4 regions of the Thermomonospora sp. CIF 1 genome follow, and region 1 is predicted to be linked to each of the others. Evidence: riboswitches for the same ligand, from Rfam matches in the RefSeq annotation. Region 1 holds a riboswitch; each other region holds the start of a gene.
The links. Region 1 has a riboswitch for cyclic di-AMP ahead of BUE48_RS22340 (NlpC/P60 family protein). Riboswitches for the same ligand answer to the same signal wherever they lie in the genome.

Region 1 (7,411 bases):
GCCAGCAGCTGCTTGGCCTCCTGCTTGAGCTCGATGCCCATGTCCCGGTCGCGCAGCCGCTCGTCCACCCGGGCGATCATCAGATCCACGATCTGGATGATCTCCTTGGGGGTCAGCTGGTGGAAGACCACGATGTCGTCCACCCGGTTGAGGAACTCGGGCCGGAAGTGCTGCTTGAGCTCCTCTTGGACCTTGGCCTTCATCCGCTCGTAGTCGCCGACGTGGTCGTCGGGACGGGCGAAGCCCAGCGACTGGCCCTTGGAGATGTCCCGGGTGCCCAGGTTGGTGGTCATGATGATGATGGTGTTCTTGAAGTCCACCGTCCGGCCCTGGGCATCGGTCAGCCGGCCGTCCTCCAGAATCTGCAGCAGGCTGTTGAAGATGTCCGGGTGCGCCTTTTCGATCTCGTCGAACAGCACCACGGAGAAGGGCTTGCGGCGCACCTTCTCGGTGAGCTGGCCGCCCTCCTCATAGCCGACATATCCCGGCGGAGAACCGAACAGGCGCGAGACGGTGTGCTTCTCCATGAACTCGCTCATGTCGAGCTGGATCAGCGCGTCCTCGTCGCCGAAGAGGAACTCCGCCAAAGTCTTCGACAGCTCGGTCTTACCGACGCCCGAGGGGCCGGCGAAGATGAACGAGCCGCCGGGGCGCTTGGGGTCCTTCAGGCCCGCCCGGGTGCGCCGGATGGACTGCGAGAGGGCCTTGATGGCGTCTTCCTGCCCGATGACCCTCTTGTGCAGTTCCTCCTCCATGCGCAGCAGCCGGGAGGTCTCCTCCTCGGTCAGCTTGAAGACCGGAATGCCGGTGGCCGTGGCCAGGACCTCGGCGATCAGTTCCTCGGTCACCTCGGCGACCACGTCCATGTCGCCGGCCTTCCATTCCTTCTCCCGCTGCGCCTTGGCCGCCAGCAATTGCTTTTCCTTGTCGCGCAGCGCGGCGGCCTTCTCGAAGTCCTGCTCGTCGATCGCCGATTCCTTCTCCCGGCGCACCTGGGCGATCTTCTCGTCGTACTCGCGCAGGTCCGGCGGGGCGGTCATGCGGCGGATGCGCATGCGGGAACCGGCCTCGTCGATCAGGTCGATGGCCTTGTCGGGCAGGAACCGGTCGGAGATGTAGCGGTCGGCCAGCTGGGCGGCCGCCACCAGCGCGCCGTCGGTGATGGAGACGCGGTGGTGCGCCTCGTACCGGTCGCGCAGCCCCTTGAGGATCTCGATGGTGTGGCTCAGCGACGGCTCGGCCACCTGGATGGGCTGGAAGCGGCGCTCCAGCGCGGCGTCCTTCTCCAGGTGCTTGCGGTACTCATCCAGCGTGGTGGCGCCGATGGTCTGCAGCTCGCCGCGGGCCAGCATCGGCTTGAGGATGCTGGCGGCGTCGATGGCGCCCTCGGCGGCGCCGGCGCCCACCAGGGTGTGCAGCTCGTCGATGAACAGGATGATGTCGCCGCGGGTGCGGATCTCCTTGAGGACCTTCTTCAGCCGCTCTTCGAAGTCACCGCGGTAGCGGGACCCGGCGACCAGCGCCCCCAGGTCGAGGGTGTACAGCTGCTTGTCCTTGAGGGTCTCGGGCACCTCGCCCTTGACGATCTTCTGCGCCAGACCCTCGACCACCGCGGTCTTGCCCACGCCGGGCTCGCCGACCAGCACCGGGTTGTTCTTGGTCCGCCGCGACAGCACCTGCATGACCCGCTCGATTTCCTTCTCCCGGCCGATGACCGGGTCGAGCTTGCCCTCGCGGGCGGCCTGGGTCAGGTTGCGGCCGAACTGGTCCAACACCAGCGAGGTGGACGGGGTCGACTCCGAGGGCCCGGTCGATGCGGGCTCCTTGCCCTGGGTGTAACCGTGCAGCAGCTGGATCACCTGCTGGCGCACCCGGTTCAGGTCCGCCCCCAACTTGACCAGCACCTGGGCGGCCACGCCCTCGCCCTCGCGGATCAGGCCGAGAAGGATGTGCTCGGTGCCGATGTAGTTGTGGCCGAGCTGCAGCGCCTCGCGCAGCGACAGCTCCAGCACCTTCTTGGCCCGCGGAGTGAACGGAATGTGCCCAGAAGGAGCCTGCTGCCCCTGGCCGATGATCTCCTCGACCTGCTGCCGCACCGCCTCAAGGCTGATCCCCAGGCTCTCCAGTGCCTTGGCGGCGACGCCCTCCCCCTCGTGGATCAGCCCAAGGAGGATGTGCTCGGTGCCGATGTAGTTGTGGTTGAGCATCCGGGCCTCTTCTTGGGCCAGGACGACGACCCGCCGCGCGCGGTCGGTGAACCTCTCGAACATCTCGTCGCTCCTCACAGAGCGGTTGGATCAAGCCCGATATGTCCGGACCCGTCCTTCCGCATGCTAGCCCGCCCCGAGGAGGCCACCCGGTGCACTCCCACCAGGAGACGTTCCCCAGCTAAGCGCTGTTCATCCCCATCCAACTACCACGTGGGCGCGGCATGTTCCCGCTACGCCCCAAGCGAACGACGGCACTATCGTGGTCAGGAGATCATCAAAGGACGGCAACAAGATTCTCAAACCCGCCTTGACCTGCGCGTTTCCCCTAGCCGCAGGGGGTTCGAGCCGAGCAGGCGGGCGCGGCGGGCACCCGGCGGGCCGCCGGCGGCGCCGCGGCGCTTCGCCGCAAGCGAACGGCCCGTCCGCCGGTGATGGCGGACGGGCCGTTGCCAGATGACGCAATCAGTGAGCCGCCTCGTACTGTTCCACGACGCTCGCCGGAATCCGGCCGCGCTCATTGACCTTGATGCCGCGCGCCTTGGCCCAAGCGCGGATGTCCGCGCTGCGCTCGCGGCTGGAGGCACCGCGGGAGCGACGGCGACGAGTGGTGCCCGCCTTCCGGGCGTGCTCCACATCGAGCGCGAACGACACGGTCTCGTCCGCCTCGCCACCGTCGAGGTCGTCGACGAGAAGCACCTGAACCTTCTGTGCCATGGGGACAGACCTTTCCGCCGGAGCAAACTACATTCGGTTTCTGAAGATATACCGAAGGGCTTGCGGATGACAATTCAACGCGGCGCGACGGAGTTTCCGGCTAGGGGCGGTAACTCCCCGTAATCGGGGGAAGCGATTCCGCTATGCCCGGCTTACTCGGCGGGCGGGGAGGGTGACCGCCCCGCAGCGGTTGAATTGTCCGGCCGCCCATCGCGGCAGACCGCCCTCGCATGGGCGTTTTGTGCCATGGCCGATCACCGGGGACGATGGCGATCTTGGGCCGGCGGGCGAAACGAAGCATCCCGGCTAAAGACCGAGAGCCGCCCTGCACGGCGACCCTGCCTCTCCACAAGGCACGGTTAGAGAGAAAGATACGGGAAAAATGTGCCCAGTACCATCTTAACGGAGCTCCCAGGTCCCCTCCGGCTCCTTCGATTAACCCTTGGGTAACATCGCTAAGCCGGTCAAGGCTACGGAATGCGCCGGTAGCGTCAGAGCCGGTGACATCGGCTCTCGGCGCGGCCCGGCAGACCGGAAGGCGCGCTCAGGCCACGAAATCCGTAGTGGCCCGCCCCGGTGGTTATCAACTCACCTGAGCCGGATAGGGCAGGAAAGCTCCTATCGGCTCACCCCGCCCTCTTCGCCGGCCGGTATCCGGGCCGGCCCGCCACGCCGTGCCGGTCGCGGCGTACTCATCGTCCGGGGGCGCCATCCGCCGTTGTCTGCGGCCGCGCGCGCCGTATCACAACGGTACCCGCAAAACGGTCGTGCAGTGCCCGCCGTCGCGTCTCCTCCAATACCAGACCCGCGTTCACCACCCAAAACAGCCCGGCCACCGGCCCCAGCAGCGGCACCGGCCGAAGGGCGATCGGCAGTGCGTACACCGCCGAGCGCAGCAGCGCCCGGCGGTGCCCCAGGCCCGCACCCGGGCGCTCGGCCACCACCTCCAGGCCGACCAGGCGCTTGCCGAGCGTCCGGCCCCACAGCGCCAGCTGGAGCCACTCGTAGACCAGCAGCAGGGCCGCCAGGACCGGCACGGCGACCAGATCCGCGGTGGGCCTGGACAGCCCCAGGGCCTGCGAGTGGACCACCAGCATCACCGGCAGCCCCACCACGAGGGTGTCCACCACCCGGGCGACCAGCCGTTGCGCAGGCTCGGCCGGCCCTTCCTCCAGGCCCTCTTCCTTACGGCCCTCTTGGTGTCCCTCGTCGTGCATATGGGTTTATTCGTCGTAGCCGTAATGGTCGTCCTCATGGACGATACGGTCATCGACGACGACCGTATCGGCGAAGCGGTCGTGCACGGCCTGGTGGAGCGGCTCGTCCCAGATCGCCCACAGATAGGCCAGCAGCGTGCCCACCGCGGCCAGCAGCAGCCCGTAGGCGGCGTACTCCCAGACCATGACCATCAGGATCAAGAAGAAGAACAGGCCGATCTGGTAGCCGATGTTGTTGATGGCCGCCCGCCAGACCGCCTGCGGCACCGTCATCGGATCGCCGAGCGGATCGGCCCGCACCACGCTCATCCCGAGCACTCGCTTACCGAGAGTGTGACCCCACAAGGACAGTTGAACCGCCTCATAGATGAAAGGCAGGATCGCCAGGACCACGAAGAGCGTGATGATGATCGGCCAGTTCCACACTCCGCCCTCGGTGCGGGTATCGCTGCCCGGCGCGTCCAGGCCGATCACGCCGAAGGCGATCGGCAGCACGAGCGCGAATCCGAACACCGCCACAAGAGCGTTGTCCATCAACCGGGCCAGCGCTCTGCGGTGAATGGGCGCCTGCGGCAGGTCCACGGCCGAGTCCTGATAACCGCCATACCCGCCATGGGCATAGGGCGTCGGTTCCTGCCATTGCCCCGGCGCGGGCTGTTGCTGCCACTGAGCGGGCGGATGGCCGCCCTGCCAGTGCGGGTTGTAGTGTCGCCGCCCGCGGTACGGGTCGCTCATCGCTATGGTCACTCCTCCAGGCGAAGCAGCATCCGGGTGTTGCCCAAGGTGTTCGGCTTCACGCGGTCGAGATCGAGGAACTCGGCCACGCCTTCGTCATAAGAACGCAAGAGCTCTTCGTACACCTCAGGCGACACCGGTGTGCCCTGAATCGGGCGGAAGCCATGACGCGCGAAGAACTCCACTTCGAAGGTAAGGCAGAAGACCCGTCGCACGCCGAGTTCTCGGGCGGTTTCCAGCAGCCTGCTGACGATCCGGTGCCCAATGCCCCGGCCGCTGCAGCGCGGGTCCACCGCGACCGAGCGGACCTCGGCCAGATCCTCCCACATCACGTGCAGTGCTCCGCAGCCGACGACGCCGAGCTCGGCGTCCTCGGCGACCCAGAACTCCTGGATGTCCTCATAGAGGGTCACGGTCGACTTCCTCAGCGTCCTGCCGGTGCCCGCGTACGTGTCGATGTGCCGGCGGATCGCGGGGACGTCGGCCGTCCGGGCCCGCCTGATCGTGACCTCCACAATCAGGTGAGCGTAATCGGTCGGCAAGCGCCATCGGTCACCGTTGCCGGGCATACCGCCCACCGCCGCCGTCGTGTGGATCACTCTCTCGGAGGCCTGTGAATTCCGCCGTTCTGGTTGGCAGCGCGCGGCGACTTCGTTAGTCTGCGACGCTGGCATCGCAGCGAATGCAGACGCTGAAACCGCCGAGTTCGCCGGACGCAGCCAGCGGTCGGCGAAGCCGGGGACCCACCGACAGTTCCCCTGGGCAGGCAGGAGCCGGCCGGCTCCGTCGGACCCAATGGAGGGTGTTCCCCCGGGGTGAATCCGTTCCGGCGCACCCGGGCGCGCCGGTCGCGGTAGGGCTGCTCCTAGCCCGAACCCGTCAGCTAACCCGGTAGGCGGTCCAGGAAGGAGATTGTGCTCGTGGAGCTCACCCGCTCCGAACTCGATCCGGTGCCGGCCGCGGCCATGCGCCCGGCGGCCCGGGGCCGTTCCCTGGGTGCCCGCGTGCGGACCGCCGTGGTGGCCGGGGCCATGCTGATCGCCTCGGGGCTGCTGCCCGTCGCGCCGGCGCACGCCGACCCCGATCCTTCCACCAAGGAGCTGACCGAGCAGGCCCACCGGCTCGCCGACCGGCTGGAGCAGCTGACCGAAAAGTACAACGGCCTGCGGGTGCAGCTGGCGCAGGCCAAGCGGGCCGCCAAGGTCGCCGCCGCCAACGCCGCCCGGCAGGAGGAGGCGCTGGAGGCCATCCGGGAGAAGGTCAGCACGCTGGCCGCCACCACCTACATGCAAAGCGGGGTGGACCCCGCGGTGGCGATGATCACCGGCGAGGACCCCCAGCAGCTGCTGGACCAGGCCGCCACGCTGCGCTACTTCGCCACCCAGGACGGCACCAAGGTGCAGGGCCTGATGGAGGCCATGCAGGCCGCCCAGCGCGCCCGCAAGTCCGCCGAGGACCGCGCCCGGCAGGTCGAGACGCTGCGCGCGCAGCTGGAGCGGCAGCGCAAGGAGGTCGTCGAGCTCTACGAGAAGATCCGCGGCCAGGTCATCAAGCGCGACCCCGAGGCGCTGGTGGAGCTGCCGGTGGTCGGCGACGGCAAGGCGGCCCAGGCGCTGCGCCATGCGATGACCAAGCTGGGCAAGCCGTATGTGTGGGGCGCCGCCGGTCCCAACGCCTTCGACTGCTCCGGGCTGGTGATGTGGGCCTACAAGCAGGTCGGCATCAACCTGCCGCACTACACCGGCAGCCAGTGGAACGCCGGCACGCGCATCTCCCGCAGTCAGCTGGCACCGGGCGACCTGGTGTTCTTCTACTCCGACCTGCACCACGTGGGGCTGTACATCGGCAACGGCAAGATGATCCACGCGCCGCGCACCGGTGACGTGGTCAAGATCGACTCCATCGACGGCCGTCCCTACGCCGGTGCGGTCCGGGTGGCCTGACGGGCGCCCCGCCTGCCGCCATGACCGCTTCCCCGAAGACGGCGAACGGGGCCAGGCCATGCAAGGCCCGGCCCCGTCGGTCGAACCTCCCCCGTCGCGGCCCGGTGCCGCGGCCGACGGTGCGCGGATCGAGGAAGGCTCCTATGTCCGTGACACGCCGCTACAGGCGACACGTCCCCCGTGGTGTGGCATGTCGCCGTGTGCTGATGCCGGGGGGATGCCTCGGCGGTTCGGCGAGGGGTTCCGCCGCCGGCATGGGTTCCGGCACTGTGCCGGCCGGATCGGCGCCGCGGACGACGCTAGATCAGCTGCCTCTTGGCCGCCCAGACGACGGCCTCGATGGGGGTGTTCACATCCAGCCGATCGCAGATCGTCCGCAGGCGGCGGCGCAGCGTCCGGGCGCTCAGCTCCAGCCTGCGCGCCGCGACATCGGCGGTGACCCCGCTGGCGATCTGTGCCAGCAGCCGGATCTCCTCCTCGCTCAGGCACGGCTCATCGGTGCCACGACGTGCGAGTGTGGCCTGTTCCACTCCGTCCTCCCTCGTCCGTGGTAATGACCGCGGGGATGCGGCTGCGTGCCGCATAGGTACGG
Region 2 (7,411 bases), on a different contig from region 1:
GGCGGATCTGGCCGCCGTGCCCGGCGTGCCCGGCCACCGGCAGCCGGCCCAGCACCAGCGGCCGGATGCCCTGCGGGTCGCGCGCCGCATACAGGGTGCGCTCGTCCATGAAGACCAGCGAGTAGGCGCCGCGCACCGTCGGCAGCACCTGCAGCGCCGCCTCGAACGTGCCGGTGCCCGGCCCGCCCCGGGAGGCCAGCAGCGCGGTGAGGACCTCGGTGTCGGAGGTGCCGGCCAACTCCCCCGGGTCCAGCTTCGCGGCCAGCTCCGGAGTGTTGATCAGGTTGCCGTTGTGGGTGAGGGCCAGGCTGCCGTCGCTGGAGGACCGGAACGTCGGCTGGGCGTTCTCCCAGGTCGGCGAGCCGGTCGTGGAGTAGCGGCAGTGCCCGACCGAAACGTGCCCGCGCAGGGTGTTCAGTACCGACTCGTCGAAGACCTGCGCCACCAGGCCCATGTCCTTGAACACCACGATGCGGGCCCCGTCGCTGACCGCGATGCCGGCCGACTCCTGCCCCCGATGCTGCAGGGCGTACAGGCCGTAGTAGGTGAGCTTGCTCACCTCCGCCCGGGTCGCCTCGTCCGCGGGGACCCACACGCCGAAGACCCCGCAGGCGTCCTGCGGGCCGCGGTCGTGGGGGTCCAGGTCGTGGCTCAGTCGTCCGTCACCTTGAGTCACGCGGCCAGTCTAGATGCCCGATTCGGCTGCTCTGTCGCCGAGGCGGCCGGCGAAGCGGCGGCGGCCCCGCCGCGCGGCGGCCGTTGTTTGCCCACCCTGGGCGTGACCTTTACCTGCGCGCGCGGCGCGCATGGCCGGGGGGCGGGAAGCTGGGATACGACGTGTGTCCGCCCACGTCGCGGCTCCTGGAGGTTCCCGCCATGACCGTCCCCGGCTACCAGCGCTCCCAGGCCCCCGCCCGGCAGAGCCGCGACGGCATGGCCATGACCTCGCTCGTCCTCGGCCTGGTGGGGCTGCCGGCGCTGCTGCTGTGCGGCAGCGGCCTGGTGATGGCGATGGCCGGGCTGGTGCTGGGCATCGTGGCGGCCCACCGCGGCGGCACCCGCGGGCTCGCCGTCGCGGGCATCGCCGTGTGCCTGGTCACCTTGCTGGTGGGGGCGCTGGGGCTGTACTGGATGCTCACCAAGGCCGCCCGCTGCGCCGACGTGGACCGCTACCCCACCGAGCTGGACCGGCAGCGCTGCATCGAGCAGGAGTTCCCCTTCGCCCGCTCCCAGTCGTCCCTAGAGGGCCGCTGAGCCCGCCGGCCTCACGGCGCGAGCACCGGCAGCAGCGCCGACAGGTCCGAACGGGGGCCGCTGGCGTGCACCCGCCCCGCCGCGACCGCCTCCTGCCAGCCCAGCCGGCCTGTGGCCAGGCACACCCAGGTGACGGCGTCCATCTCCACCACGTTGGGCGGCGTCCCACGAGTGTGCCGAGGGCCCGCCACGCACTGCACGGCGGCGTACGGTGGGACCCGGACCTCCACCGACCGGCCGGGGGCGGCCGCCGCCAGCCGGTCCAGGAGGGCGCGCACGGCGCCCCGCAGCACGGGCCGGGCGGGCTCCAGGCCGGCGTCCAAGGCGCCCAGCACCGCCTCCGGGCAGGCCAGGCGCAGCGCCGCGGGATCGTCCGGGCCCTCATACGGGGGGCGGCCGAGCGCGGCGAGCTGTTCGTTCAGCACGGCGCGGCTGAGAGGTGATCGGGACATCGACATCGACGTTACCGGCAGTACGTTCGATGCTCTGCGTCCCCGGCCGCGGGTCAGGCGGTAAAAAGGGACGGGTCGCTGGCATGGGGGAGCCAGCCGAAGCAGGGGCATGCGGGGCAGTCGCCCACATGGCGGAGAGTTATGCACGGAGGTCTACCGATGCCTCAGGCCCGGCCGCTGGACCCCAACGATCCCGAACGGATCGGCGGCCACCGCCTCCTCGGCCGGATCGGGCAGGGCGCGCAGGGCGTGGTCTTCCTGGGCCGCGGGCCGGGCGGCGGGCGGCTGGCGGTGAAACTCCTGCACGCCAGGCTCGGCGGTGACCCGTTGGCGCATGCCCGGCTGCTGCGCGAGCTGGAGGCGCTCACGCGGATCGACACCTGCTGCACCGCGGCCGTGCGGCAGGTCGGCGTCGCCGACGAGAGGCCCTACCTGGTCGGCGAGTACGTGGCCGGGCCTTCGCTGCAGGAACTGGTCGCCGCCGAGGGGCCGCGCGGCCGGGGCATGCTGGAACGGCTGGCGGTCGGCACGGCCGCCGCGCTGGCCGCCGTGCACCGGGCCGGGCTGGTGCACCTGGCCTTCAAACCCGCCGACGTGCTGCTGGGCGCCGACGGCCCCCGGGTGACCGACTACGGCATCGTGCGGGCGCTGCGGGCGGGCGGCCTGACCCCGCCCCCCGGCACCCCCGCCTACCTGGCGCCCGAGCAGCTGGACGGCGCGGAGGCCGGGCCGGCCGCGGACGTGTTCGCCTGGGGCGCGGTCATGCTGTTCGCCGCCTGCGGCCGGGCGCCGTTCGGCGAGGGCCCGGCGCCGGAGGTGATGCGGCGGATCCTGCACGAGGAACCGCCCCTGGAGGAGCTGCCGCCGTCGCTGCGCGGCATCGTGGCCGGGGCGCTGGCCAAGGACCCCGCCGCCCGTCCCACCGCCCGGCAGGTGCTCGACTGGCTGCTGGGCCAGGAGAGCATGGTGGCCGGCATGCCCCAGCCCATGATCGCCGAGGCCCGGGAGCTGGCCGCCGAACGCCCGCCGCGTCCGGGGCCGGTGGTGGCCGCCGCCGAGCCGTGGCCGCAGAACCCGGTGCCGGGCTTCGATGATCCGGTGGAGGCCCCCACGCAGATCGTGACGCCGTCCGGCGAAGCGCCCGCCCCGCGTTCCGCGCAGGCGGAGACCGCCGTCTACCCGCAGCTCGGCGCCTTCGGGGAGCGGACGGCGACCGCGCAGCAGTCCGCCCCGCCCTGGCCGGAGGAGGCCTGGCAGACCCCGGCACCGGCGCAGATGAGCCGGCCCGAGCCGCCGCCGGCCAGGTCGCCGAGCCGGGCCAACCGGCCGCTGGGCGTGCTGGTGTCGCTGGCGGTGGGGGTGCTGGCCGGGGCCGCGATCATCGTGCTGGTGCTGTGGCCGCAGCTGCGCGACTCCTCCGGCAAGACCGGCGGCTCGGCGGGGGCTAGCCGCCCGGCCGCCGACAACCGCCCGGTCACCAGCGTCCCGGAGGCCTTCGAGGGCACCTGGCAGGGCACGGCGATCAACCAGCGGCGCAACGCGACCTTCCCCATCCGGGTGACCTTCCGCGGCGGGGAGACCACGGCGCGGGCGGTCTACCCGCGCAACTGCGTCTGCACGCTGACCCTGACCCGCGGCACCGGCGTCCGCCTGGAGATGTCGCTGCGGCCCAACCCCGGCTGCAAGACGGTCACGCCGGGGGAGGTGGTGGTGACGCGCAAGCCGGGCGGCGGGCTGGACTACGCCTGGGCCAAACCCGGCACGTCGCTGAGCTACCGGGCCGACCTGACCAGGCAGTGACCGCACGGCCCACTGGGCATGTCAGGATTCGGCGCCGAAAATGCGCTTGCATCCACTACGGTTACCTTCTGTCACTCGTGCCTCTCTTCGGGCCGCGATAGGCGGCCTCCCCCCTCCCGAAGGAGTTCTCTGTGCGAGTCACCGGGCCGAAGGTGCTGCTCATCACCACACTTGCCACCGGTGTCGCAGTCGCGACGGCGGTGCCGCTGCTGGCCAAGCCGGAGCCGGTGCTGGTGCAGGTCGCCGCGAACGGCACGCCCGTCCCGGGCCAGTACATCGTGACGCTGAAGCCGGGCGCCTCCACCGCCGCCGAGGCCGGCCGGATCCGCGCCACCGGGGTGCGGCGCTTCGACGGGGTGCTCAACGGCTTTTCCGCCAAGCTCACCGCCGAGCAGCTCGACAAGCTGCGGCGCAGCGACAAGGTCGCCGCCATCGAGCAGGACCAGATCGTCAGGATCGGCGCGGTGCAGCGCGCCCCGCTGCCGTGGGGCCTGGACCGCATCGACCAGCGCGTCCCCAAGCTCTCCAAGAGCTACACCTACAAATCCACCGGCAAGGGCGTGCGCGTCTACGTCATCGACACCGGCATCAAGATCAAGCACAAGCAGTTCGGCAAGCGGGCGCGCAGCGTGTGGGCCGCCCCCCGCTTCAAGGGCAACCACCGCGACCAGAACGGGCACGGCACCCACGTGGCGGGCATCATCGGCGCCAAGCACTACGGCGTGGCCAAGGGCGTGCAGCTGCGTTCGCTGCGGGTGCTGGACCGCTACGGCCAGGGCATGATGTCGGACGTCATCGCCGCGGTGAAGTGGCTGCGCAAGAACGCCCAAAAGCCCGCGGTGGCGAACCTGTCGCTGGTCGGCAGCCGCTCCAAGGCGGCCAACGACGCGGTCGCCGCGCTGGCCCGCTCGGGCGTGCCCGTGATCGTCGCGGCGGGCAACGGCGACGGCGCCAGCCGCGGATACGACGCCTGCCGCTTCTCCCCGTCCGGCGCCCCCAACGTCATCGCGGTGGGTGCGATCGCCCCCGGCGACAAGCGGACCCCCTGGTCCAACTTCGGCAAGTGCGTGGACCTGCACGCCCCCGGCCAGGGCATCCGCTCCACCTGGCGCAACGGCTCCAGCAAGGTGCTGGACGGCACGTCCATGGCGGCCCCGTTCGCGGCCGGCACCGCGGCGCTCTACCTGTCCCGCCGCCCCCGCGCCAAGTCCGCCACGGTGTACAAGTGGCTGATCAACAACGCCAGCAAGGGCCGGGTCACCGGCCTGCCCGCCGGCAAGGGCACTCCCAACCGCCTGCTGTACAAAGGCCGTCTGTGAGCCCTCGCACGCGGACCGGTTCGGCTTTTGTGATTGAACGGATGTTCCGGGAGCGCCGTATAGGGACCATAGCCACCTCCGATGCACAAGGGGTTTAATCTTGGCGAAGCGCATGACGGCGCATTGCGGTCCGCGAGCCTTTCGGCGTGCGGCGAGCGGCCCGTGCGCCGTCGGCCGAATCCCGTGGCGCCCTCCTGCGCCCGGGAACCGGGGACCCACCTAGACCTGGGGTGAACTCACGGCCCTATCCAGGCCGCGACAGGGCCGAGCTCCCGGTCCGAACCCGTCAGCTAACCCGGTAGGCGATGAGGAGAGGAGAGGACGTGGAGACCCCTGACTCCACTCGTGGTGCTCGCGGGGTGCGCGGCGGGCTGCGCCGCGCGGCTCTGGCTCTCGCCGCGGCCGCCGGGGCGCTGGTGCTGACCTCCGCGACGGCGACGTCTCCGGCGGCGGCCGAACCGGGCAACGAGCAGAAGATCGCTGAGCTGACTCAGCAGATCAAGAACCTGGAGAAGGAGTACGGGGGCAATCTCGAGCAACTGCGCGACACCCGGCTGCAGGCCAAGAAAGCGCTGCTGAAGGTCAAACTGCTGCGCAGAGACCTGGAGACCGCCCGCGACGTGGTCGCCCAGCTGGCCGCCTCCCGCTACATGAGCAACGGCCTGGACCCGACCGTGCAGGTCCTGGCCAGCGACGACCCCAACCGGGTGCTCAGCAACGCATCCTTGGCCCACCACCTGTCGGTGACCCAGGCGGCCAAGGTCACCGAGATCAACACCCTGCTGGCCCAGCAGGAGCGGGCCCGCCGGGACGCCGAGAAGAAGATCAAGATCCTCGAGAAGGAAATCGCCGACATCGCCAAGGAACGCGAGCGGGTCCGCCAGCTGCTGCGCCGCTACAAGCCGGAATCCCCGATGGTCGGCACCGGCGGCATGACCCCCCGCATGATCAAGGTCCGGGACGAGATCGAAGAGAAGTTCGGCCCGTTCCCGGTGATCGGCTGCACCCGCCCCGGCGACCCGCTGGACCACGGCTCCGGCCGTGCCTGCGACTTCATGGAGAGCACCGCCGGGCAGATGCCCTCTCCCTCCCGCCTGGCCCACGGCGACGCGGTGGCCGCCTACGCCATCAGGAACGCCACTCGCCTGGGCATCAAGTACATCATCTGGAAGCAGCGCATCTGGGACGTCCGCAGCAGCGGCGGCTGGAAGATGATGTCCGACCGCGGCAGCATCACCCAGAACCACTACGACCACGTGCACATCTCGGTCTTCTAGGGGAGACCACCCTGACCAGGGCCGCTTCCCTGCGCGGAGGACACATCCGGGGCACTCGGCGTCCCGCGATCGTCTTCCGGTCCTTGTCCGGTCGCCTGGCGCATGCGGTCACGGTTGGGGCATCAGGTGCGGGCAGGTCCGCAGGGTGAGGCCGGGATCGGCTATGCCCGAGAAACTTCGGCCAGGGCACGGATGTCCACTCCTCCGGCCCAGCAGGCCTCTGGCGGTCCGGACGTATTGAGGGCTGAAAGCGCCGCGCCCGGCCATCAAGACCACCTGGTCACTCGCCGATAGGCGCGCCCTCGGCTACTCCGGCTCCACCACATCCGCGCTGCATCGCTCGATCGGCACCTCCCACACGGGTCTAGACGATCAGCGCCGGATGAGTCAGCGACGGCCGCGACCATGGGGAGTCAGCACGAACCCCGCTGCGACCAATGCCGTGGTGATTTCCCCAATCCGTCGCGGCCCCAGCCCGCGGACGTTTTGAAGTTCGTCGTTTTCCCACAGCCGCAGCACCTCGCCCACCGTCACCTTGCCTCTCAGGTGGGACCGCAACGGGTTGGCAGCGTGGCGGGATAGGCCCAGGCAGACCAGCGGGCACTCCCGCGTCACCGGAACCACCCCGCTGTGATCATGCACCCCTGCTCACTCCCATCCGCGCCTCGATTCCGCGCGTGGAAACCGCGCCTCCAGGTCGGCCAGGACGTCGGTGGCGTAGCGGACCCGCCGGATCGCCAGCGCCCGTTCCCGAGCGCTGATCGTCTTGGACACTGTCCACGGCCCGTACACCCGGGTCACTGCCTGCAAGTACCACTTCTGCACCGCCACGTCCTCCGCCGCCGGCTCCACCAGGCCGGAAGAACGGGCAGGGCCAACGGGAGAGGCCGGCCCACTCGCGCTTGTGGCCGCCGCAGTCATCGGGCCACCCGATCAGCCAGGACGTCGATCACTCGGTCGGCTACCGCCGCTGGATCGTCCACCGCCCCGAGTGGCTTTCCGGTGTCAGCGCAGGTGAACACCCACCCGCCGGGCTTTCCCCGGCAGTCCACCTCAACGGCCCGCAGCGCCGCACCCTCCAGCATGACTCGCAGCACCCGCAGTCCATCCCGTTCGACCAGACCGCACAACAGGCCGGGCCGCCGGCACAGCTCGGCATCCAGCGCGGCCAGGTGCACTCGGCGAGGCCCGAACGCCCCGGTCACGTTCGCCGCCTCGAATTGCTTGCGATCAAAGCCCACGACCCCTGCTCCTGACTTGTCTTTGAGCGGGACCGGTGACGCGCAGTGTGACCGCCCTCCCTTCCCTG
Region 3 (7,411 bases), on a different contig from region 1:
CCGCGTCTTGGGAGCGTTCACCGGCGGCACGGTAGAGCCGCACCAGCGCGTCCTCTCCGTACCGGTCGGCGATCATGCGGCAGGCCAGCCACGCCTCCGCATACGCCTGCGGCAGCCGTGCGGCGTCGGCGAACTCCGCGGGGCCGGGCAACCTCCGCGGCAGGTGCCCGGCGGTCACCTCGGCGCGCAGTTCCCGCGCCGCCGAGCGGACCGGCACCTTCGTGTCCCGGTAGCCCACGTAGTCGGCCAGGCCCTCGATCAGCCACAGGGGAGTGCGCCCGTCGCGGGCGCCTCCGGTGGCGATGTGGGTCAGCTCGTGGGTGAGGACCACCTTCCGGCCGAGGGCGTTGAGCCTGGAGAACGTCCCCGGGGCGATGACGATGCGGTCCTCCCCCGAGTCGCCGGAGACGGCCAGCGCCGCGATGGACCCCGCATCGCCCAGCGGGTCGCCGTCGGGCACCAGCGCGGCGGCCTGCACGTCGTCGGCCGGGACGAGCGCGACCGCCCGGCGCGCCCAGCGCTCTCCCAGCACCTCGGTGACGACGGGCACGGCCGCATCCAGCCGGTCGGCGATCTCCCGCAGCAGGGGAGAGGAGCCGATCACCAGGCTGTGCTCGCCGCGCACGACGTCGAGTGGGCCGCTATCCCAGATGTCGGCCTCGTCGCGCAGGCCGTGGGCGGTGCCGTCCCCGACCAGCCGCCAGGCGCCGCCGCGCCGGGCGAAGGTCAGGTAGCGGGTCCGGGTCACCTCGCGGCGGTCGTGGCCTTTCAGCCGGTACCGCAGCGTCACCTCGAGCACCGCGCCGTCCCGGCCTGCGGCCACCGGGACCGGTGAGGCGAGCTCTTCCCGCCAGCCGCTCAGCGGCAGCCGGGTGAGGTTGTCGAACACGGTCGCCTGCGCGTTCCGGAAGGGTGCGGGGGCGGCCGTGACGGTGGCCAGGAAGGCGATCCGGTCGCCGTCCCGCACGGCGCGGGCGCGGCCGTCCAGGATCTGCCGGACGGCTTGCGCGTCCGGCCGCGGTGGTGCGGGAGCGGCGGTGGCATCGGCCGCCGGGGCGGGGGAGCCGCCGTCCCGCAGGACGGCCCACAGGCCGCCCGCCGCCAGGAGGAGAACGGCCACCAGCGCCGAGACGACGAGCACCGGCCGGCGCACTGTGCGCCGGCCGGTGCCGTTCGCCGATGTCTCGGGTCCGCCGTCCATGCCGGTGATCCTATGGGGGTTCACCGGTGCCCGGACGGGGCGGCCGCCGGGAGGTCACTCGGCGGCGTAGTCGGGGTACCCGTAGCCGACGATGGTGTCGGGGGTGCGGACCTTGGAGACGACGGCGTTGGAGATGTTGCCCTCCACGGTCTTGATCTTGCCGTTGTCGAGCACCTCGGCGACCAGGCCCACGTGGTCGATGCCGCCGATGCTCTTGCCGCCGGCCCAGTCGAAGAACACCACCGCGCCGGGCTTGGGCTTGGTGCCCCAGCGGCCCTTGTCCTTGAAGGACTTGGCGTGGGTGACGGTGTAGGCGTCCGCGCCCAGCTCATCGGTGCCGACCTGCTCACCGACCCAGGTCACGAACATCGCGCACCAGGGGGCGGACTTGTAGACCTTGGGGTCGCTGCCGCCGCCGTCGCGCTGGAGGGTCCGCTTGGCGTGCGGGGTGGAGGCGTACCACTTGCCGAACTTGCTCTCGCCCTTGGCGTCCTCGGTGAGGCCCAGCTGGGACTCGGCCACCTCGATCACCTCGCCGGCGGTCACGGCCTTCTTGCCGCCGTGCTTTTTGGCGGGGGCCTTGTACACCGCGGCGTGCGCGCTGCTCACCGTGCCGGTCCCGCCGGCCAGCGACTTGGCCGCCTTGCCGCTCTCGGCGAGGGTGGTGATCGGGGCGGCGGCGCCCACGGCGGCCTGCGCCGGCGCCTGGGCGGCCACGCCCAGCGCGGTGGTGGCCACCGCACCGGCGACCAGGGCGCTGGCGACGGTGCTCTTGCGGGACTGGAGGGTGCGGGTGAGGCGGGTGATGTGGTGCTTGCCTGCCACGAGCATGTGCTCCTCTGCTTCCAAGCCGCCTACCGGGTTAGCTGACGGGTTCGGGCTGGAAGTCGCCCTACGGCCTGCTGCGGCCGATTCACCCCGGGAAATGCGGTGGGTCCCCGGCTCCGCGCCCTGGGAAGGCATGCGGACTCGGCGGCGGACGTCGTGGACGGACGTCCGTCTGGGCAATGGAAAGGGAATTCTTGGGAAGGGAAGCGGCGCGGCATCGCGGCCGGGCGCCGCTGGGATGAGATCTGCGGCCCTCAGCGGGCGCGGTGCCCTGTGGGCACCGCCGGGCTCAACGCCTGAGGGCGCGGTGAACGGTGTCGGCCTTCACGGGGGCCGGGTGCCGGTCGTGCTCCTGCCAGGAGACGGTGTGCTCCTGCCCGGCGGCGTGCGGCACGGCGGGGGCCTGGGCCGGGGTCGCGGTGCCCAGAACCAGGACGGGCGCCAGCGTCAGTGCACCGACGATCGCGCCGCCGGTGAGCCTGGCGCTACGGGTGATGCTGCTGACAGCGATGCTGAACAGAGGTCACTCCTTCTTCCAGACGCCTACCGGGTTAGCTGACGGGTTCGGGCTGGAAGTCGCCCTACGGCACATCCGTCCCCTGGACGGGATCCGGTGGGGGATGCGCCGATTCACCCCGGGAAAGGTGGGTCCCCGGCTCCCTCGCCTCCCCCGCCCGGCCGTTCGGGCGGCCGGAACGCTCAGATCGGAGGCGAAAGGACTCGGCGGGCCGCAGATATGCGGCGCTGACTTACTGAGTACCTGGTTGTTGCGGCTCGGGCGGCCGGTCCGCATCGGGACCTCCGGCGCCCGCGGCATGTGCGGTGCGCGCCGGGCGGCCGCGCCGGCAATGCACGGGGCGGCGTCTGGGGAACGTCGCCGCCGGTGCGACGCATGGGGGGCGCCGCTGTCCGAACCAACGTATCAAACGTCAACTCGAAGGCAAATCATCCGCAAAACGGACGCGAGACAGGTCACGTGTCCCCAGCGGATGCCCGCTTCAAGTTGTACGTAGGCAAAACCCAGGTTAGGGAGGATTCATTCCCCGGTCTGGGGATTCCCCGGCGGCCGGGCCGCCGAGGGCGCGTGCCGGTCCCGGGGCGCGGCGCCCCGGATCCCCCGTGCGGCAAGGCTTTTGCGGGCCTTGGCCGGATGCCTCCAGAGCGTGGGGGAGCGGCGGGAAAATGACGTCCGTCACACCGGCTGCGGGTAAAGACGAGACGGCGGCCCGACCCGGCCCGCATGAGGCCGGATCAGGCCGCCGGTCGGCGTTTCGGCGCCTCAGGGACGGCCTGCGCCGTAGTAGTTGGCGGCGTAGTAGCCGGAGGTGATGGACACCACCTCCACGTTCTTGCCGGTACGCGGAGCGTGGATCATCTGGCCGTTGCCGACGTAGATGCCCACGTGCCCCAGGCCGCTGAAGAACACCAGGTCACCCGGCTGCAGGTCGCTCTTGGCGACCCGCCTGGTGGCGCTGTACTGCGAGTAGGTGGTGCGCGGCAGGCTCACCCCGGCGGCGCCCCAGGAGCGCATCGTCAGCCCCGAGCAGTCGTAGGCGTTCGGCCCCGCGGCGCCGTACTGGTACGGCTTGCCGAGCTGGGCGTAGGCGAACTGCAGCGCCACGCGGGCCGGCCCGCTGGCCGGACCCTGGTAGGTGCCGCCCCCGCCGCTGCCGGGACGCTCGGGGGTCACGCCGATCCGGCGCAGCAGCGCCTGCTGCTGGGCGATGGACTTTTCGACCTTCTCCTTCTGCGCCTTGAGCTCCTTGGAGCGGCGCAGGACCTCGTCGTAGGCCTCCTGGGCCTGGGCCTGCTGGCGCTTGAGCCGCTGCGCGGCGGCCAGGAAGGACCTCAGCTCCGCGCTGCGGTTGCGGGACAGGTGAGTGAAGATCGCCGTCTGGTCGAGCACCTTCTGGGGGTCCCCGGTGCCCACGAAGCGGGTCACATCGCCCAGCTCGCCGGTCTTGTAGGCGGTCGCCGCCATCTCGGCGATCTTGGCGCGGGTCTTCTCGAAGTCCTCCTGCTCGGCGGCGGCGGCCTTCTTGGCGGCCTTGAGCTTGGCCTTGGCCGCCTTCAGGTCCTCCCTGACCTGGTTGTACTTCTCCACCAGCTGATCGACCTGCTCGTTGAGGCGGTCGATCTTCTTTTGCACTTCAGAGGCCGAGGGAGTGGGGTCGGCGTACGCGGTGACGGGAGCCGCCACCGTCGCCGCTACGGCAAGGCAGGTCGTCGCCAAGAACCTGCGGGTCTTTTCACTGGCCACAGTCGTGTTACGCCCCTCTCTCCACCCTCTCCGGCGCAGACACTAGCGAGACGCAACACCTGTCACAACCGATTCGTATGTTCTTGTCAGGGCATTTCAGTAGTTTCCACGCCCGGTTGTCACATGATCACCATGTGTGCCCCGGAAAGGGCGGTTCAGCCCCGGCCGAGGCGGCGCAGCAGCAGCGCGGCGGACGCCGGGCGGGCCTCGGCGCGGCGGGCGGCGTCGGCGACCTCCCGGTCGGAGGAGACCACGATCACCGGGCGGCCCGGCGGCTCGGCCCGCACCAGCTCGCCGATCAGCTCATCGGCGGTCTGCCCCGGCGCGCTGAAGCACACCCGCACCCCGCGCGGGGCGGCCATCTTCACCGGGGCGTCCAGCTCGGCCCCGTCGAACACGCACGTCACCTCCGCGCCGGTCTGCGCCGCCAGCCCGCCCAGCCCGCTGACCAGCCGGTTGCGCTGGTCGGCCAGCGGCAGATCCCCATATCCGGTCTTGGTGACGTTGTAGCCGTCGACGATCAGGTGCACCTGCGGCAGGGTGAGCAGCCGGTCCAGCAGCTTGGGGTCCTGGTCCGACAGCGACCGGCCGGGCAGCGCCCGGTGGGCCAGCAGCTCGGGCTCCACCGAGCCCACCGAGTCGGCCGGGCGGCCGATCGTGGAGGGCAGGGCCAGCTCCCGGCGCACCCCCAAGGCGGCGTCGACCAGGGTGTCCAGCAGCATCCGCAGCCGCACGTCGTCGACGTTGCGGCCCTCCCGGGCGGCCCGGCGGCTGCTTTCGTGGGCGGCCTCGGCCTGCGCCAGCTTCGAGCGCAGCCGGCGCAGCTCCTTGTCGGCGGCGGCGCCGGCCTCCCGGGCCGCGGCGCGCTGCTGCTCCAGCTCGGCGGCCAGCGACTCGGCCCGCTGCCGGGCGGCCTTGACGGCGGCGCGCTCTTCGTGCAGCTTGCGGCGCAGCTCGGAGATCTCCGCCTTGGCCTTGCGCAGCTCGGCGCGCAGCCGCTCCAGCTCACCGGCCCGTCCGGCGCGGGCCTCGGCCAGCTCCCGCTGCAGCGCGGCGATCCGGCGCTCGTAGGCGGCGTCCTCGGCGGCGCTGGCGGACCGTTCCAGTTCCCGGCGGGCCGTCTCCACCAGGCGGGGCCAGCCGGGCGGGCGCAGCAGGTAGGCCACGGCGGCCACGGTCACCGGGTCGGCGGCCGGCGGGACCGTGCCCGAGGCCACCGCCTCGACCAGTTCCGGTTCGGCCGCCCGCAGCGGCCCGGCGGCCTTCTCCCGGAACACCGGGTCCTGTTCCAGGACGGGGGCGATGTGCCGGCCGGCGCGTTTGGCCCGGTGGCGGCGCTCCCACCGGGCGAACGGCCGCAGCGAGGCCGGGATCTCCTCCGTCGCCAGCGTCCCGAGCAGCTCCGCAGCGGCCTCCACGACCCGCTGGCGCACCGCCTCCGGCAGCGGGCCGTCGAGCCGTTCCGGCGCCCTCTGGGAGACCTCGGGGGTTTCCGGGCCGCTGTCGATGATCGTGCTCCTCCCAGGCTCCCGATTGCGATCCGGCGCGCATACCGGGTTCTTCCCGACCTTCCACGCGTCGGCTGATCGCAAACGCACAAGCGTACGCATCCACCCTAGAGCCACCGCCGCGGTGGCGGGCGGGAGGTGACCCGACTGAAATGTCGGCGTTCTGGACTACGGTACGGCCCATGACGTCCACAGGCGCCGCCGAGCCGCCCACCGGCCCGGGTGCCCGGGGAGTCCAGGGCACCCTCGACGACCTCGGCACGCCGCTGGTGGACGTCACCTTCGTGGTGGTGGACCTGGAGACCACCGGCGGCTCACCGGCCGACTCGGCGATCACCGAGGTCGGCGCGGTGAAGGTGCGCGGCGGCGAGCGGCTGGGGGAGTTCGCCACCCTGGTCGATCCCGGCGTGCCGATCCCGCCGTTCATCACGGCGCTGACCGGCATCACCCAGCAGATGGTGACGAACGCGCCGCCGATGTCGGCGGTGCTGCCGGCCTTCTTGGAGTTCGCCCGCGGCTGCGTGCTGGTGGCCCACAACGCCCCCTTCGACATCGGCTTCCTGCGCGCGGCCTGCACGGCCCATGACCATCCTTGGCCCGCCTTCCCCGTGGTCGACACCGCCGACCTGGCCCGCCGCGTGCTCACCCGCGAGGAGGTGCCCAACTGCAAGCTGGCCACGCTGGCCCGCTACTTCCGCACCGGCACCGAGCCGTGCCACCGCGCGCTCGCCGACGCCAGGGCCACCGTGGACGTGCTGCACGGGCTGATCGAGCGGCTCGGCTCCTACGGGGTGCACTCGCTGGAGGAGCTGCGGGCCTTCGCCAAGACCCCCACCCCCGAGCAGCGGCGCAAACGGCACCTGGCCGACGGCATGCCCAGCGCCCCCGGCGTCTACCTGTTCGAAGACGCCCGCGGCGAAGTGCTGTACGTGGGCAAAAGCAACGACCTGCGCGCCCGGGTGCGCTCCTACTTCACCGCCTCCGAGACCCGCCGCCGGATCCGCGAGATGGTGGGCCTGGCCGAGCGCGTCCGGCCGATCGTGTGCGCCACCGCGCTGGAGGCCGAGGTCCGCGAACTGCGCCTGATCGCCGAGCACAAACCCCGCTACAACCGCCGCTCGAAGTTCCCCGAACGGACGCTGTGGCTGAAGCTGACCGTCGGCGAGACCTTCCCCCGCCTGTCGATCGTCCGCGACTGCCGCGACGAACAGGCCGTCTACCTGGGGCCGTTCGGCTCGCTCCGGCAGGCCGAGGAGGCCAGGGCCGCGCTGCACGAGGCGGTGCCGCTGCGCCAGTGCACCCAGCGCCTGACGCCCCGCCTGATCGCCCACGGCCGGGCCCGCACCTGCGCGCTCGGCCAGATCGGCCGCTGCGGGGCGCCGTGCGAGGGCCGCCAGTCCGCCGACGTCTACCTGCGGCATGTGGAGACGGCCCGCAGCATCATGGAGGGCGACGTGCGGCCCGTGGTGGCCGCGGCCCGGGTGCGCATCGACCGGCTCGCCGTGCAGCTGCGCTATGAGGAGGCGGCGGCCCAGCGCGACCGGCTGGCGGCGTTCGTGCGGGCGGCGGCCCGGGGCCAGCGGCTGGCCGCACTGGCCCGCTGCCCCCAGCTGG
Region 4 (7,411 bases), on a different contig from region 1:
GGGGACGGTCAGGAGGTCTGGGGGCGGAAGCGGCCGAAGCGGCCGCGGTGGTAGAGCAGCGGCTGGTCGGGCTCGCGGATGTGGGCCTCGGTCACCAGCCCCACGACCAGGACGTGATCGCCGATGTCGGCGGTGGTGTAGGGGCTGCACAGCAGGTGGGCGCACACGCCCTCCAGCAGCGGGGTGCCGTCGGGGGCCGGGTGCCAGCGGGTGGGGGCGGCGAAGCGGTCGATGCCGCGGTGGGCGAAGCGGGCGGCCAGGTCGGCCTGGGCGTCGGAGAGGATGTTGATCGCAAAGCGGTCGGCGGCGCGCAGCGACGGCCAGGTGGTGGAGGTGCGGGCGATGCAGAAGGACACCAGCGGCGGGTCCAGGCTGACCGAGGTGAAGGAGGTGGCGGTCAGCCCGGCCGGCACGCCGCCGGGGGCCGCGGTGACCACCACGACCCCGGCGGCGTGCAGGGCCAGGGTCCGGCGGAACCGGTCGGCATCGATCGTCTGGTCGGGCAGCAGTTCGGTCATCGCCGCTTGTCCTTTCCGGGCTCTGCCGTCGTGGGGGGCCGGTGCCGGGCGCCTTCGCCGGCCTGCTCGCGGCCCGGTCGTCCCGGGCCGCGGGCCTGCGGCGGGCGCGCAGGCCGCGGCCCCGGCGCGCGGCCGGCAGGTCGCAGAAGGCTCGTCCACCATTATTCCTATAATTCCTACTTAATTACTATGAAATTCGCGGGCGACCTCGCCTGCCGATGCCGTCCCGCCTGCGCCGCCGGGACGGGAGCGCGCCGTCAGATGGCGCCGTGCCGCGGAGGCAGCGTGCCGTTGAGCGCGTAGCGGCCGATGTGCTGGATCTTCCAGCGGACCGGGTCGTGGAGGGTGTGGGTGCGCGCGTTGCGCCAGTGCCGGTGCAGGTTGTGCTCCTCCAGGCTGGAGCGGGTGCCCGACAGCTCGAACAGCGCGTTGGAGATCTCCACGCTGGCCCGGTCGGCGACCGCCTTGGCGGTGGCCACCGCGATCGAGGCGGCGGCGGCGCTCTCGTCGGTGAGATCATGCCTGGCACGTTCCACCGCCCGGCCGGCCTCGGCCAGCAGCGCCCGCGCCGACCGCTCGGCGATCACCAGCTCCCCGAACCGCTGGATGAGCAGCGGGTCTTCGGCGGCCTTGCCGCACCCGCTGTCCGGCCAGGGCCGGGCCTTGGTGCGGATGAACTCGGCCGCATCGCGCAGCGCGCCCCCGGCGATGCCCACGTCGATGGCCGCGTGCAGCAGCTGCGCGTAGGCGCCGTGGACCTGCGGCCCGGTGAAGGTCAGGTGGTGGGGCACCACGCGCTCGGCCGGCACCCAGACGTTCCGCAGCCGCACCGTGCCGCTGGCGGTCAGCCGCTGCCCCATGCCCGTCCAGTCGTCGACGACCTCCAGCCCGGGGGCGCCGCGGGGCACGTAGGCCACGTGCAGCCGGTCGCCCTGGCCCGGCACCTCCAGCTGGGCCAGCACCGGGACCCAGTGCGCGAACAGCGCGCCGGTGCAGTAGTGCTTGTCCCCGTTCAGCAGGTAGCCGCCGTTGCCGTCGGGGACGAGCCGGGTGCGGTACTCCTGGGCGTGCCGGGTGCCGGCCTCGGACTGGGCGTTGCCGAAACGCTTGCCGGCCAGCGCCTCGCCGAAGAAGTAGCGCCGCTGCTCCTCGCTGCCCTGCTGGGTCAGCACGCGCAGGTAGACCACGTGGCTGTGGGGGATCTGGGCGATGTTGGGGTCGGCCTCGGCCAGCAGGCGGTAGACCTCGGCGAGGGTGTCGGCGCGCACGTCGGCTCCGCCGTAGCGGCGCGGCACGGTGATCGCCAGCAGCCCGCTCTCCGACAGCCGGTCCAGCTCGGCCCGCGGCAGCAGGCGCCGGGCGTCGCGCTCGGCGGCGCCGGGCGCGAACTCGGCGGCCAGCCGCGCGGCGATCTCGAGGGCTTCCTCATCGGTGCGGATCACATGGGCACGACCGGCGGAGGCCGCCGGGGCCTCCAGAGCCTGGTCGAAAGTGGTCATCTCGCCCCCTGGGAACGAAACCGGGATATACATGGTAACTCTACCTGTTTACTAGGAATTTGCCCAGGGGGTGCGCCCGGCGAAACCTGCGAAACCGGGATCTTTGATGCGGCGGTGACCGGTGTTGCGCCGCAATGGGACATAAGGAAGCGTCCGGCCCGGCCGCAGCGCGGCCGGGCCGGACGGTCGGGGGGTCGCGGCGGACGGTCAGGCCCGCTCGCCCGAGGCCGGGACCTTGACCTCGGCCTCGGCGACCGCGTCGGCGATCGCGCTCCAGAACTCCAGGTCGCCCTCCTCCTCCAGGCGGGAGATCTGGCTCCAGAACTCCCGGTCCTCGGCCTCGGCGGCCACCGCCGCGCTGACCAGGGGCATCGCCACGGTCTCGCGGTCGGCGGCGGCCAGGTCCGCGGGGGTGACGTCGGCGGGCAGCGCCACCGGGGTGCGGTGGTGGCGTCCGCGCTTGCGGACCCGGATCGGCGAGGAGGTCGGCAGCCGCAGCCCCTCCAGGCGCAGCGAGCCGGGGATCCGCAGTTCCGGCAGCTTGACGACGGCCGACTTGCCCACCGCCAGCGCCACGCTGCCGGCGAGGGCGATCGTCAGCAGGTCGGTGAGCCCCGGCAGGTGCTGCTCCTGCGGCGGGTTCTCCCGCTCGCGGGGGGCGACGCCCTGGGTGGCGGCGACGGCGGTCGCCCCGCCGCCGAGCGAGTCGACCTTGGGCGCGGGGGCGGCGTGCTTGGGCACGTACTTTTCCGGCGGGGCGCCGGAGGAGGTCACCGACTCGACCGACTTGCCCTTGACCTTGACCTTGGAGGGGTAGCCGTAGCCGACGATGGTGTCGGGGGTGCGCACCTTGCGCTTGAGGTGGACGCCGTCGGCGTTGCCCTCGATGGTGTGGATGCGGTTCCCCTCGACCTTCTCCACGATGCCCACGTGGTCGATGGCGTCCAGGCTCTTGGACCCGCCCCAGTCGAAGAAGACGATGGCGCCGGGCTGAGGGTCGGTGCCCCAGGCGCCCTGCTGCTTGAACCACGCGGCGTGGAAGGGGGTGTAGGCGAACTGGCCCGCCCACTCGGCGACGCCGGCCTTGTGGGCGGCCCAGGCCAGGAACATGTCGCACCAGGCCGCGGTGGCGAAGTAGGGGCTTTTGTCGACGTTCTTGCCGTACCAGTCGCCGTACTTGGTGTAGCCGCCCGATTCCTCTCGGTATCCCAGTTCGGCTTTGGCGACCTCAAGGATCTTTTCCCCGATGGGATCCATGCGTTATCTCCTCTGGGACCGCCTACCGGGTTAGCTGACGGGTTCGGGCCAGGAGCCGCCCTACCGCACGCGGCGGATTCACCCCAGAAGCAGTGGGTCCCCGGCTCCCGCGGCGCGGGGGCGCGCCGCCGGGACTCGGCGTCCGGCCCGCACTCCCCGGGCGGGGAGTTAGGTAACGGACCGATATCAGGGAAAAGTACTGACCCTTAAAGGATCGGGCAAGTCATCCCAGAGTGACGCAAAGTAAAAATCCCGAACGTAGTCAAACCGTCACAACCAGCCTTCAAGAGCCCCGCAAGCAGGCAAAACGCCCGGCGCTGCGAGCGTTCACCCCGCTTTGCCGTCCCGGCCGGACGGACGCTCCGCAACACCTCCGGCGGCCCCGGCCGCCCGTTCGGTACGCGCGTGCAGAGCGCGCTCCAGGGCCCGCAGCGCGGGGACGGCCCGCAGGATCGCCTCCACCTGGTGAGGGGCCAGGTCGCCGAGCGCCTCCTCCAGCATGCGCGCCCGCGCGTCTTCGATGCGGCGGGCGTTCTCCACGGCCCGGTCGGTGGGCAGGACGCGGCCGCTGCGCCGGTCCGCCGGGTCGACCTGGCGGCTGACCAGGCCCAATTCGGCCAAGTGCCGCAGGGCGGCGCTGATGTTGCTGGGCTTCATCTGCATCGCGGCGGCCAGCCGGCCGGGGCTCAGGCCGGGCTGGTGGACGATCAGCCGCAGCAGGTCGGCCTCCGAGGGCGGCAGCGGGGCGATCCCGGCCTGCCGGGGACCGGTGCGCAGCAGAAGGCGGTTGAGGTCGCGCAGGACCGGGGCCAGCTCACGGAGCTCGGAGGAGCGGTGCATTGCCCCATGATAATTTGTTTATGCATATATAAGTAAATTCCCGTCACCCGAGGAACGCATGTTCAAAAACCCCGCCGTCCCTTCCCGGCCCGGCGTGTCCGGGCTGCTGCTGGTGGTCCTGGCCCTGCTGAACACGGTGGCGCCGTTCGCCACCGACATGTACCTGCCGGCCTTCACCGACATGGCCGACGACCTGGGCGCCGGCGCCTCCAGCGTCCAGCTCACGCTCACCGCCTTCCTGATCGGGCTGGCCGTCGGGCAGCTGACCATCGGCCCGCTGTCGGACCGCTTCGGCCGCCGCGTCCCGCTGCTGATCGCCACCTGCGCGGCCACCGCCGCCGCCGTGGTGTGCGCGCTGTCCCCCAACGTGTGGGTGCTGGTGGCGGCGCGGTTCGTCCAGGGCTTCGCCGGGGCGGCGGGCATCGTCATCGGGCGCGCGGTGGCCGCCGACCGCACCGGAGGCCAGGCGGCGGCCAAGGTGTTCTCGCTGCTGACCAGCATCAGCGGCATCGCCCCCGTGGTCGCCCCGCTGGCCGGCGGCCTGCTGGTGCCCGCCGGCTGGCGCATGGAGTTCTGGGCGCTGACGGGCATCTCGGCGCTGATGCTGCTGGGCGCCCTGCTGGTGGTCCCCGAGTCGCTGCCACCGGAGCGGCGGCACCGGGGAGGCCTGGCCGCCGCCGGCCGGACGATGCGGCACCTGCTGGCCGACCGCGGCTACCTCGGCTACATCCTCACCTTCGGGCTGGGCTTCACCGGGCTGATGGGCTACATCTCCGCCTCGCCCTTCGTGATCAAGAACGTGCTGGGGCTGTCCACCTCCGCCTACTCGGCGGACTTCGCCGTCAACGCGCTGGGCATGGTGACCGCCGGGCTGATCAACGCCCGGCTGATCGGGCGTTTCACCCCGCAAGGGCTGCTGGGTTTCGGCCAGGGCGCCGTGCTGACCGGCTCGGCCGTCCTGCTGGCGATGCTGGCCGCCGGAGCGCCCGCCGCCGCGGTGCTGCCGGTGCTGTTCCTGACGGTGAGCTGCGTTGCGTTCGTCATGGGCAACTCGGCGGCGCTGGCGCTGGGACGCGCCCGGCACGCCTCGGGCACCGGCGCCGCCATGATGGGCGCCCTGCAGTTCGCCTGCGGCGCCCTGGTCTCCCCCTTGGTGGGGCTGGGCGGGGAGGAGACCGGCGTCCCCATGGGCATCGCCCTGGTGACCGCCGCCGTCCTGGGCATCGGCGCCCACCTGCTGGCCCGCACCGTCCCGGCCTCCCGCTCCGCGGCCCCGGAACCGCGGGAAGGGGAAGGGCCGCGCGCCGAACCGGCGCAGCAGACGACGGGACGCTGAGGGGACCGTCGGCGTTCCGGCTCCGGGGGAGCACAGCGGGAAGCGGGGCGCCGCCCGCGCCTGCCGGGCGGCGCCCCGCTCGTTCACCGAGCCTGCCGCAGCACGGCGTTTCCGCAGGCCGGGACGGGGGCGCCGCCGCGACCTGCCAGGTCACGACCTCAGATTCCGCCGTGGCTCCCGTCCCGGACCGCCGTGATCACGTGCCGGAAGGGCTCAGCGGTCCGGACGTCTGCTCCGCCCCGGTGCCCGGCCCGGCCGGTCCCCTCAGCGGGCCGGGCACCGGACGCACTGCGGAGGCTCACGACGCCGGGGTGGCGTAGAGGGTCTGGTCGAAGACGCCGGAGTTCGCGACCTTCTCGCCCTTGACGGTGCCGTAGCCGCTGGCCGTGCCGGTCGCCGGGCAGAGCGCATTGCTGCCCGACAGCCGGGCGAGGGTGGCGTTCTGCATCTTGGCCTGGGCCTCGTTGACCGAGGTGTCGGGGCGGTTGGGGTTGGTGGGGTTGTACAGGTCGAAGGTGAGGGAGGTGATGCTGGAGTTCAAGCCGTAGTAGCAGGTGAACGTGCCGAGGATGGGGAGGCTGATGGTGGCCTTGACCCGCAGGTCGGTGTCGGTGAAGGTGAGGGCGCCGTCCCGGCCGTTGGGGCCCGGGGAGTAGTTCACCACCGCGTCGTCGTAGGGCAGCTGCTCGAAGGAAACGCTGGCCGTGCCGATGCTGCTGGTACACCCGGAGACGGAGGCCGAGTTCAGGCTGACGTCGAGGCCGTCGTAGGTGAGCGTCCCGCTCAAGTTGGCGTTGCTGCACTCGGCCGTGATGGAGCCGAAGATGGAGAAGCTGGCGCTCACGGTCAGCGGGGAGAGGTTGGTGAACCGGAAGTTGCCGGAGTAGGGGTTCCCGTCGTCGCGGCGGATGGTGACGGTGGGCTCCACGGCGGAGGCGCTGGTGGCCATCAGCCCCAGCGCGGTGGCGGCGGCGAGGACGGGGGTGGCGATTCTCGCCAAGGTCTTCATGGGGGTGCTCCTGAATAGATCAGTGGGGTGGGAAGCACCGGCACACCTGTGAGCGACGGCGGGGTGATCACCGGTCCGGGCCGCCGTGTCGTGGCCGGGTGCGGACTACTCGCCCCGGCCTGGCGGGACGGGGCAAGTAACCCGTTGCTGATGGAGATAACTCCACCGCTCACCCCGAGTCAATCCGCCCTTTATGTCCCACTTAGGACACAAATGGGCGATTAAAGCGGGCGTCGGGGTGCCGCTCGTTGCCTCCCGCCCCACCGGCTCCCCCCGTCCGGCAGGCACCCCGCACCGCACCGTTCCACGTCGTCACAGACGACATGAGCCGGCACAGGAGAGTCGCCGCGCAATGCCCGTCCGTCGCGGAGATAAGGTCGCCGGTCGCCGCGCCGGGAAGCACCTGGCCCGCCCAAGGGCGGCATGGCCGGCCCAGAGACGCTCGGCGCCGCGGCCGGCCTCGGCGGCGGACCGGCCGCGGCCGGTCATCGAGCGGTGCGGAGCGGGTCAGGGAGTGAAGTAGAGGGTCTGGCCGAAGACGCCGGAGCCCCCGAGCCCTTTGAGGGTGCCGTAGCCGTCCAGCACAGCGGTCGATGAGCAGAACAGGGAGCTGCCCGGCTGCCGGGCAAGGGGAGCGTTGTCGATCTCGGCTTGAGCCTCGGGGACCGAGGGATCGGGACGGTTGGGGTTGTCGGGGTTGTACAGGTTGACGGTGAGTGAAGGGATGCTGCCGTTCAGGCCGTAGCCACAGGTGCCCACGCCGCTGAGGGAGAACCGGATCCGCAATCCGGGATCGGTGAGGATGAGAACGCCGTCTCTGCCTCCGGGGAGCGGGTCGTACCGCAGGGTCGCCTGGGTGTAGGGCAGGCCTTCGAAACCGATGGAGTGCACGTTGCCGATATCGCTGGTGCAGTTGCCGAAGGAGACAGCGCTCAGGACGAAGTTGGAGCCG

Region 2: another riboswitch for cyclic di-AMP. It lies ahead of BUE48_RS01535 (coiled-coil domain-containing protein); the one in region 1 lies ahead of BUE48_RS22340 (NlpC/P60 family protein).
Region 3: another riboswitch for cyclic di-AMP. It lies ahead of BUE48_RS15180 (CHAP domain-containing protein); the one in region 1 lies ahead of BUE48_RS22340 (NlpC/P60 family protein).
Region 4: another riboswitch for cyclic di-AMP. It lies ahead of BUE48_RS06785 (CHAP domain-containing protein); the one in region 1 lies ahead of BUE48_RS22340 (NlpC/P60 family protein).

What each region holds. Positions count from the first base shown of each region.
Region 1 is NZ_MOYN02000025.1:106,088-113,498, forward strand. Features, by position in the region: gene BUE48_RS22315 (ATP-dependent Clp protease ATP-binding subunit) at 1-2,270, opposite strand, end outside; gene BUE48_RS22320 (histone-like nucleoid-structuring protein Lsr2) at 2,673-2,924, opposite strand; gene BUE48_RS22325 (RDD family protein) at 3,617-4,141, opposite strand; gene BUE48_RS22330 (RDD family protein) at 4,148-4,876, opposite strand; gene BUE48_RS22335 (amino-acid N-acetyltransferase) at 4,885-5,445, opposite strand; cyclic di-AMP (ydaO/yuaA leader) riboswitch at 5,565-5,789, shown strand; gene BUE48_RS22340 (NlpC/P60 family protein) at 5,797-6,819, shown strand; gene BUE48_RS22345 (LuxR C-terminal-related transcriptional regulator) at 7,119-7,403, opposite strand.
Region 2 is NZ_MOYN02000003.1:109,381-116,791, forward strand. Features, by position in the region: gene purF (amidophosphoribosyltransferase) at 1-676, opposite strand, end outside; gene BUE48_RS01515 (DUF4190 domain-containing protein) at 877-1,254, shown strand; gene BUE48_RS01520 (sterol carrier family protein) at 1,266-1,706, opposite strand; gene BUE48_RS01525 (serine/threonine protein kinase) at 1,866-3,506, shown strand; gene BUE48_RS01530 (S8 family peptidase) at 3,638-4,825, shown strand; cyclic di-AMP (ydaO/yuaA leader) riboswitch at 5,003-5,145, shown strand; gene BUE48_RS01535 (coiled-coil domain-containing protein) at 5,149-6,102, shown strand; gene BUE48_RS01540 (hypothetical protein) at 6,490-6,630, opposite strand; gene BUE48_RS01545 (hypothetical protein) at 6,751-6,927, opposite strand; gene BUE48_RS01550 (hypothetical protein) at 7,020-7,343, opposite strand.
Region 3 is NZ_MOYN02000021.1:412,197-419,607, reverse strand. Features, by position in the region: gene BUE48_RS15185 (peptidase MA family metallohydrolase) at 1-1,201, opposite strand, end outside; gene BUE48_RS15180 (CHAP domain-containing protein) at 1,256-2,026, opposite strand; cyclic di-AMP (ydaO/yuaA leader) riboswitch at 2,037-2,186, opposite strand; cyclic di-AMP (ydaO/yuaA leader) riboswitch at 2,555-2,728, opposite strand; gene BUE48_RS15175 (C40 family peptidase) at 3,309-4,229, opposite strand; gene BUE48_RS15170 (NYN domain-containing protein) at 4,445-5,899, opposite strand; gene BUE48_RS15165 (DEDD exonuclease domain-containing protein) at 5,980-7,411, shown strand, end outside.
Region 4 is NZ_MOYN02000013.1:177,002-184,412, reverse strand. Features, by position in the region: gene BUE48_RS06795 (flavin reductase family protein) at 9-518, opposite strand; gene BUE48_RS06790 (SfnB family sulfur acquisition oxidoreductase) at 776-2,017, opposite strand; gene BUE48_RS06785 (CHAP domain-containing protein) at 2,225-3,274, opposite strand; cyclic di-AMP (ydaO/yuaA leader) riboswitch at 3,278-3,399, opposite strand; gene BUE48_RS06780 (MarR family winged helix-turn-helix transcriptional regulator) at 3,602-4,114, opposite strand; gene BUE48_RS06775 (multidrug effflux MFS transporter) at 4,173-5,450, shown strand; gene BUE48_RS06770 (hypothetical protein) at 5,749-6,459, opposite strand; gene BUE48_RS06765 (hypothetical protein) at 6,967-7,411, opposite strand, start outside.